DNA from 2 places in the Streptomyces sp. NPDC001816 genome. Region 2 is predicted to be linked to the other one. Evidence: predicted binding sites of a transcription regulator. Region 2 holds the regulator's gene; the other holds the start of a gene.

Region 1 (3,406 bases), on a different contig from region 2:
CCAGGCCGGCCCGCTCCAGCTGGCGCGGGAGCAGGTGGTCACGGGCGATGACGACCTTCTCGTCCTCGGTGTAGCCGTCCAGGCGGACGATCTCCATACGGTCGGCGAGCGCCTCCGGGATGGCCTCCAGAACGTTGGCGGTGGCGAGGAAGACCACGTCGGACAGGTCCAGTTCCACCTCCAGGTAGTGGTCCCGGAAGGTGTGGTTCTGCGCCGGGTCCAGCACCTCCAGCAGGGCCGCGGCCGGGTCGCCCCGGTAGTCCGACCCCACCTTGTCGATCTCGTCCAGCAGGACCACGGGGTTCATCGACCCCGCCTCCTTGATGGCACGCACGACACGGCCGGGCAGCGCGCCGACGTATGTGCGCCGGTGGCCGCGGATCTCCGCCTCGTCCCGGACGCCGCCGAGGGCGACGCGGACGAACTTGCGGCCCATGGCGTGCGCGACGGACTCGCCGAGGCTGGTCTTGCCGACGCCGGGAGGGCCGACGAGCGCGAGCACGGCCCCGCCGCGCCGCCCGCCGATCACACCGAGGCCGCGCTCACTGCGCCGCTTGCGGACGGCCAGGTACTCGGTGATGCGCTCCTTCACGTCCTCCAGACCCGCGTGCTCGGCGTCCAGGATCGCCCTGGCGCCCTGGATGTCGTACGCGGAAGCACTGTCATCGGTCCGCTCGTTCCACGGCATCTCCAGGACCGTGTCCAGCCAGGTGCGGATCCATGAGCCCTCGGGCGACTGGTCGGAGGACCGCTCCAGCTTGTCGACCTCCTTGAGGGCGGCCTCGCGGACCTTCTCCGGCAGGTCGGCGGCCTCCACGCGGGCGCGGTAGTCGTCGGACTCCTCGCCGTCCTGGTCGCCGTTCAGCTCGCGCAGCTCCTTGCGGACGGCCTCGAGCTGACGCCTCAGCAGGAACTCGCGCTGCTGCTTGTCGACGCCCTCCTGGACGTCCTTGGCGATGGTCTCGGCCACGTCCTGCTCGGCGAGGTGGTCGCGCAGCTGCTGGGCTGCGAGCCGGAGGCGGGCAACCGGGTCGGCGGTCTCCAGCAGCTCGACCTTCTGCTCGGTGGTGAGGAAGGGCGAGTACCCGGAGTTGTCGGCGAGCGCGGAGACGTCGTCGATGGCCTGGACGCGGTCCACGACCTGCCAGGCGCCACGCTTCTTCAGCCAGCTGGTGGCGAGGGCCTTGTATTCCTTGACGAGTTCGGCGGCATGCCCGGGCAGCGGGTCGGGGACGGTCTCGTCGACCCGCGCGCCCTCGACCCACAGCGCCGCGCCCGGACCCGTCGTACCGGCGCCGATCCGCACCCGGCCGCGGCCGCGGATCAGGGCCCCGGGGTCGCCGTCGGCCAGCCGGCCGACCTGCTCGACCGTGCCCAGCACACCGGTCTTGGCGTACGTGCCGTCGATGCGCGGAACCAGCAGAACCTTGGGCTTCCCGGGCTCCGACCGGGCGGCGGCCTGCGCGGCCTCCACCGCGGCCCGCACCTCGGCGTCGCTCAGGTCCAGCGGAACCACCATCCCGGGCAGCACGACCTCGTCGTCGAGCGGCAGCACGGGCAGCACGAGCGTGAACGCCGTGGACTCAGCAGCCATGATCTCCCCTTAGGCAGTCAACTTGAGCTATGCCGACTCAATGCACGGGGCTCCGCCAATGTTCCCGGGTTCGTGTTCGCTGTGAGCGATCGGCCGGTGACCGGGATGTTGTTGCAGACCAGAGGTGATGTCAGTGGGGCCTGCCAGCATGCCCGGACGTCAGCACGAACGGGGAGGACCCCATGGGCACCTGGGACACGGGACCCTTTGACAACGACACCGCCGCGGACTGGTGCAACGGTCTCGACGACGCGGCCTTGAACGAGCGCGTGGGAATGGTTCGCGACGCGCTGGTGCGAGCCGTCGACACCGACGACTACCTCGAAGCACCCGGGGCGGAGGAGGCCGTCGCGGCGGCCGCGCTGGTCGCCGCCCAGTGTCCGGGCGGCGACATCCCCTCGCCGCACTACGGGCCCGAGGAACCCCTCCCCGATCTCACGTCTCTGCGGCCACTCGCACTACAAGCCCTCGACCGGGTCGTGACCGAGCCGTCCGAGCTGCTGGCCCTGTGGGAGGAATCCGAGGGCTACCCGTGGCGGTCCGGTGTCGAGCGGATACGGCACATACTCCTGCCGCCCTCGGAGGGGGAACAGCTCAGCCTCTGCTGACCGGACCCGGGGATGTCGACGGGAAGCGCCAGCGTCGCACCAGTGGCCAGCCGGCGATGCCGATGCTCAGGGCGATCAGGTGGCCCCAGTTGGTCATCGGGTCCTGGAAGGCGATCAGGTCGTCGAGGAGCGTGCTCGCGACCAGGGTGAGAAGGGGCCAGCGGACCCAGGGGGTGAGCAGGCCGGACAGGGCACCGATGCTGCCGGCCACGCCGAAGCTGATGCCGTAGTCGAGGCGGTGCAGGGAGGTGTCCGGAAGGTGGCCGAACAGGACCGCGAGGCCCACCGGGACCTCGGTCGCGAGGGTGGCCAGGACGTGGCCCGCCAGGAACACACAGGCCGCCCGGGCGCCGCCTATCCGCCGCTCCAGCGCGGTGAGCACCAGCACGAACGCGCCCGCGTACGGCGACACGATGCCGCCCGCGATCCACAGCGCGCTCGCCAGCAGCACCAGCACCGGCGTGCGCACCAGGTGGGCCACGTCGGTGCTGGAGGCCTGGTACAGCGTGTGCATCAGGGCGGGGTCGGCCCAGTCCGCCACGAGCGAGGTGAGGGCGAGGAGGGACGCGTAGGCGAAGGTGAACGGGGTGCCGGTGGGGGTCGGCAGGAGGTACCAGGGCCGGAAGGAGGAACGAGTCGCGGCCGGGGCCTGCGTCGTGGCCGGGGCGGGCAGCTCGCGTTGGCGTGGGACTCCGTCGAGCAGGCCGGCGACATCCGGCAGGGAGTTGGCGGGAAGGGGCGTGCCCAGGGGCGGGGACGCGGCCGTCGCAGGCCCAGTCACGATCCGTTCCACGGTGAGGCGCTCCTTCCGTTGCGCCCCACCCTTTGTGTTCCCGCGGCCGCTGTCTATGACCGACGCCACGCGAGAGCGGATTCACAGCAACCTCAGAAGCTTCAAACGCGTCCGCCCCCTGCCGGCGGCGCGCACGAGGCGCGCGGTGGCGGCGTGCGGCGGCAGTCGCGCCGCGCTGCCCCGCACCGCCCCGCAACCTGTTACCCGTGGGTTCGTGGTCAATTCCTGTGAACGCAAGGCCTCGTTCGAGGAGGATGGGCGTATGACTGCCGTCTACGACACTCCTGAGGTCCTCGACCGACGCGAAGGCCCGTACGGGGAGGTGGTGCTGCGCAGGCACGGCGAGTTGCTGCAGATCATCGCCAACGGGTGCTTCCTCATGGACACCTCCGACGGCCGCTCGGAGCGGCT
Region 2 (3,406 bases):
CGGCGACGACCCGCTGCACCGCGTCCAGTTCGGCGTCCTGGCCGGTGATCGGGGGCAGGCTGGTGACACCGGCCGCCTTCAGCGCCTTGATGACACCGCCCGCCATGCCGTCGTTGGCGGCGTAGACCCCGGCGATGTTGTTCTTGCCGATCTTGCTGATCGCCTCGGTCATCTCGGCCTGGGCGTTCTCGGGCTTCCAGTCCGTGGTGTCGTAGGTCTCCGCGATCGTCACCTTGCCGTTCAGCTCGGACAGCGCGCCCTGCTTGAACTGCTTGGCGTTCGGGTCGGTGGGCGAGCCGTTCACCATGACGACCTTGTCGGAGGTGTCGACGTTCGAGCCCAGCGCCTCCAGCAGCGTGCGGGCCTGCACCTCGCCGACCAGCTCGTTGTCGAAGGAGATGTAGGCGTCGATCGGGCCCTCGGCCAGCCGGTCGTAGGCGATGACCGGGATGCCTGCGTCCTTGGCCTTCTTCACCTGGCCCGCGATGGCGTGCGAGTCGACCGCGTCGACCATGATGACGTCGACCTTGTCGTCGATCATCGTCTGCATCTGGCCGGCCTGCCGGGCGGCGTCCGCGTCGGCGTTGGCGTACTTGACCGTCCCCTTCTTGTCGGTCAGCTCCTCGACCTTGCTCTTGATGATCGGGTAGTCGAACTTGTCGTAGCGGCTGTTCGCCTTCTCCGGCAGCAGCAGCCCGATGGTGACGTCGTCGCCCTTCGTCGGGCTCGCGCTCGCGCCGTCCCCCGTCGCGTCCAGCACGCCGCAGCCGGCAAGCGAAAGGGTCATCGTGGATGCAGCCACGGCTATGGCGATACGACGCATACGAGGGCTCACTTCAGGTGTGTTCCGGACGAGGGTGCTGCTTTACGACCCAGGTGTCCGAAAAGCCAACGCGGAGCCGCTACCCGGCGTCAAGCCGAACTACTTAACGAGTCCGCAACACCACGCTCCGCTGCACCTGTGAAGGAGGAACGGAATCACCTCCAAACACCCTTTACGGACCCTCCATCCAAACGGAGTTCATGGGAAGGCAAAGATCCGCACAATCATCGGCAATCCCCGCGAGTCGTGATCACCGGCGGCCGCGCACCGTCTCTCCGACTCGAGCAGAGGACCGAATGAACCCAGCCACCCACTTCTCGCACGCAAAAGGGGCCCGGAAGCCGGGCCCCTTTCAGCTGTCACAGACGCTCAGTCGTTCTGCTGCCGCTTCGGCCGCCACACCACCAGCGCGCTGGTCTGCTGGACCTCCTGGTACGGGACCAGGTCGCGGCGGTAGGAGGCGTGGACGGCGGCCTCGCGCTGCTGCATCGCGGCCGCCGCGCCGTCCAGGGCCGACTGCAGCTCCGCGACGCGGGACTGGAGCGCGGCGACCTGGTTCTCCAGTTCGATGATCCGCTTGATACCGGCCAGGTTGATGCCCTCGTCCTGGGACAGCGCCTGCACCTGGCGGAGCAGCTCGATGTCACGGGCCGAGTAGCGGCGGCCCCGGCCGGCGGTGCGGTCGGGGGAGACCAGACCCAGGCGGTCGTACTGGCGCAGCGTCTGCGGGTGGAGTCCGGAGAGCTGGGCCGCGACCGAGATGACGTAGACCGGGCTCTCCTCGGTCAGTTCGTACGGGTTACGCCGACGGCCGTCCATCACCCTCAATCTCCCTTCGCGGCCTCGAACAGCTCCGCCCGCGGGTCCTCGTCCGCGGTCGCCTCGCGATACGCCTCCAGTGCGTCACGAGCCTTCCCCGAGACGTCCTTCGGGACACTCACCTCGACGGTGACCAGAAGGTCGCCACGGGTGCCGTCCTTGCGGACCGCGCCCTTGCCCCGGGCGCGCATGGTGCGGCCGTTGGGGGTGCCGGGCGGCAGCTTCAGGGTGACGGCGGGGCCGCCGAGGGTGGGGACCCGCACCTCCCCGCCGAGGGCCGCCTCGGCGAACGTGACCGGCACGCTGACGGTGAGGTTGTCGCCCTTGCGCCCGAACACCGGGTGCTCGCCGACATGGACCATCACATACAGGTCGCCCGCCGGTCCGCCCCGCTCGCCGGGCGCGCCCTTGCCGCGCAGCCGGATCCGCTGCCCGTCGGTGACGCCCGCCGGGATGCGGACCTGCATCGTGCGCGACGACTTGGCGCGGCCGCTGCCCTTGCACTCCAGGCAGGGGTGCTCGGCGATCAGGCCGCGGCCCTTGCAGTCGGGGCAGGGATCGGTCAGCGAGAAGCCGCCGCCCGAACCCCGGGCGACCTGCCCGGTGCCGACACAGGTCGGGCACACCCGCGGTGTGCCGTTCTTGTCGCCGGTGCCGGAGCAGGCCTTGCACGGCGCCTGGGAGGACATCCTCAGGGGCACCGTGGCGCCCTCGATGGCCTCCGTGAAGCTCAGCGTGACCTCGGACTCGATGTCCTGGCCGCGCCGCGGCTGGGTACGGGTGCCCGTGGTCCCGCCGCGGTTGAACAGGCCCCCGAAGACGTCACCGATGCCGCCGCCGAAGCCGCCCCCGCTCTGTGCGTTGCCCCCGAAGAGGTCGCCCAGGTCGAAGTTGAAGGAGCCGCCGCCGGCGCCCGGCCCGGGGCGGAAGCCGCCGTTGCCGAACAGGGCGCGTGCCTCGTCGTACTCCTTGCGCTTCTTGGCGTCGCCGAGGACGTCGTTCGCCTCGGAGATCTCCTTGAAGCGCTCCTCGGCCTTGGCGTTGCCCTTGTTGGCGTCCGGGTGGAACTCGCGGGCGAGCTTCCGGTACGCCTTCTTGATCTCGGCCTCGGTGGCGTCCTTGGGGACGCCGAGGACCTTGTAGTAGTCCTTCTCGATGAAGTCCTTGGTGCTCATCCCCGACGCCCCTCCTTCCTGTCTTCGGTGATTACGTCAGCCCTCCTCCGGGCCACCGTTCTCCTTGTCGTCGGCCGCGGGCGCCTCGGTGGTCTCCTCGGTGCCCTCCGCCTTGACGGCCTGCGCGCCCGGCTGCGGCTCGGCGACGGCCACCCGCGCGGGGCGGATGGTGCGTTCGCCGATGCGATACCCGGGCTGCAGGATGGCCACGCACGTCGTCTCGGTGACGTCCGGTGCGTAGCTGTGCATCAGGGCCTCGTGGATCGTCGGGTCGAAGGGCTCGCCCTCCTTGCCGAACTGCTGCAGGCCCATCTTGGCCGCGACGGTCTCCAGCGACTCGGCCACCGACTTGAAGCCGCCGACCAGTTCGCCGTGTTCCCGCGCGCGGCCGATGTCGTCGAGCACGGGCAGGAGTTCGGTCAGAAGGTTCGCGATGGCGACCTCCCGGACCGCGACCCGGTCGCGCTCCACTCGGCGGCGGTAGTTCTGGTACTCGGCCTGGAGCCGCTGGAGGTCCAGGGTGCGCTCGTTCAGAGCCATGCGCACCTGGTCCAGCTGGGCCACCAGACCCGCGTCTGCTGCTACGTCC

What was found. Region 2 encodes HspR, which represses chaperone genes until heat shock. Its sites were predicted from a motif close to TTGAGNNNNNNNNNCTCAA; they were not measured.
Region 1: lon (endopeptidase La) is a predicted target of HspR. The motif match lies at 1,617-1,635, and genes of this name have one in related genera.

What each region holds. Positions count from the first base shown of each region.
Region 1 is NZ_JBIATY010000008.1:245,153-248,558, reverse strand. Features, by position in the region: gene lon (endopeptidase La) at 1-1,594, opposite strand, end outside; gene ACFYZZ_RS28365 (DUF4259 domain-containing protein) at 1,777-2,202, shown strand; gene ACFYZZ_RS28360 (rhomboid-like protein) at 2,189-2,995, opposite strand; gene ACFYZZ_RS28355 (spermidine synthase) at 3,258-3,406, shown strand, end outside.
Region 2 is NZ_JBIATY010000020.1:23,531-26,936, reverse strand. Features, by position in the region: gene ACFYZZ_RS43075 (sugar ABC transporter substrate-binding protein) at 1-823, opposite strand, end outside; gene ACFYZZ_RS43070 (heat shock protein transcriptional repressor HspR) at 1,193-1,642, opposite strand; gene dnaJ (molecular chaperone DnaJ) at 1,648-2,817, opposite strand; gene grpE (nucleotide exchange factor GrpE) at 2,854-3,406, opposite strand, start outside.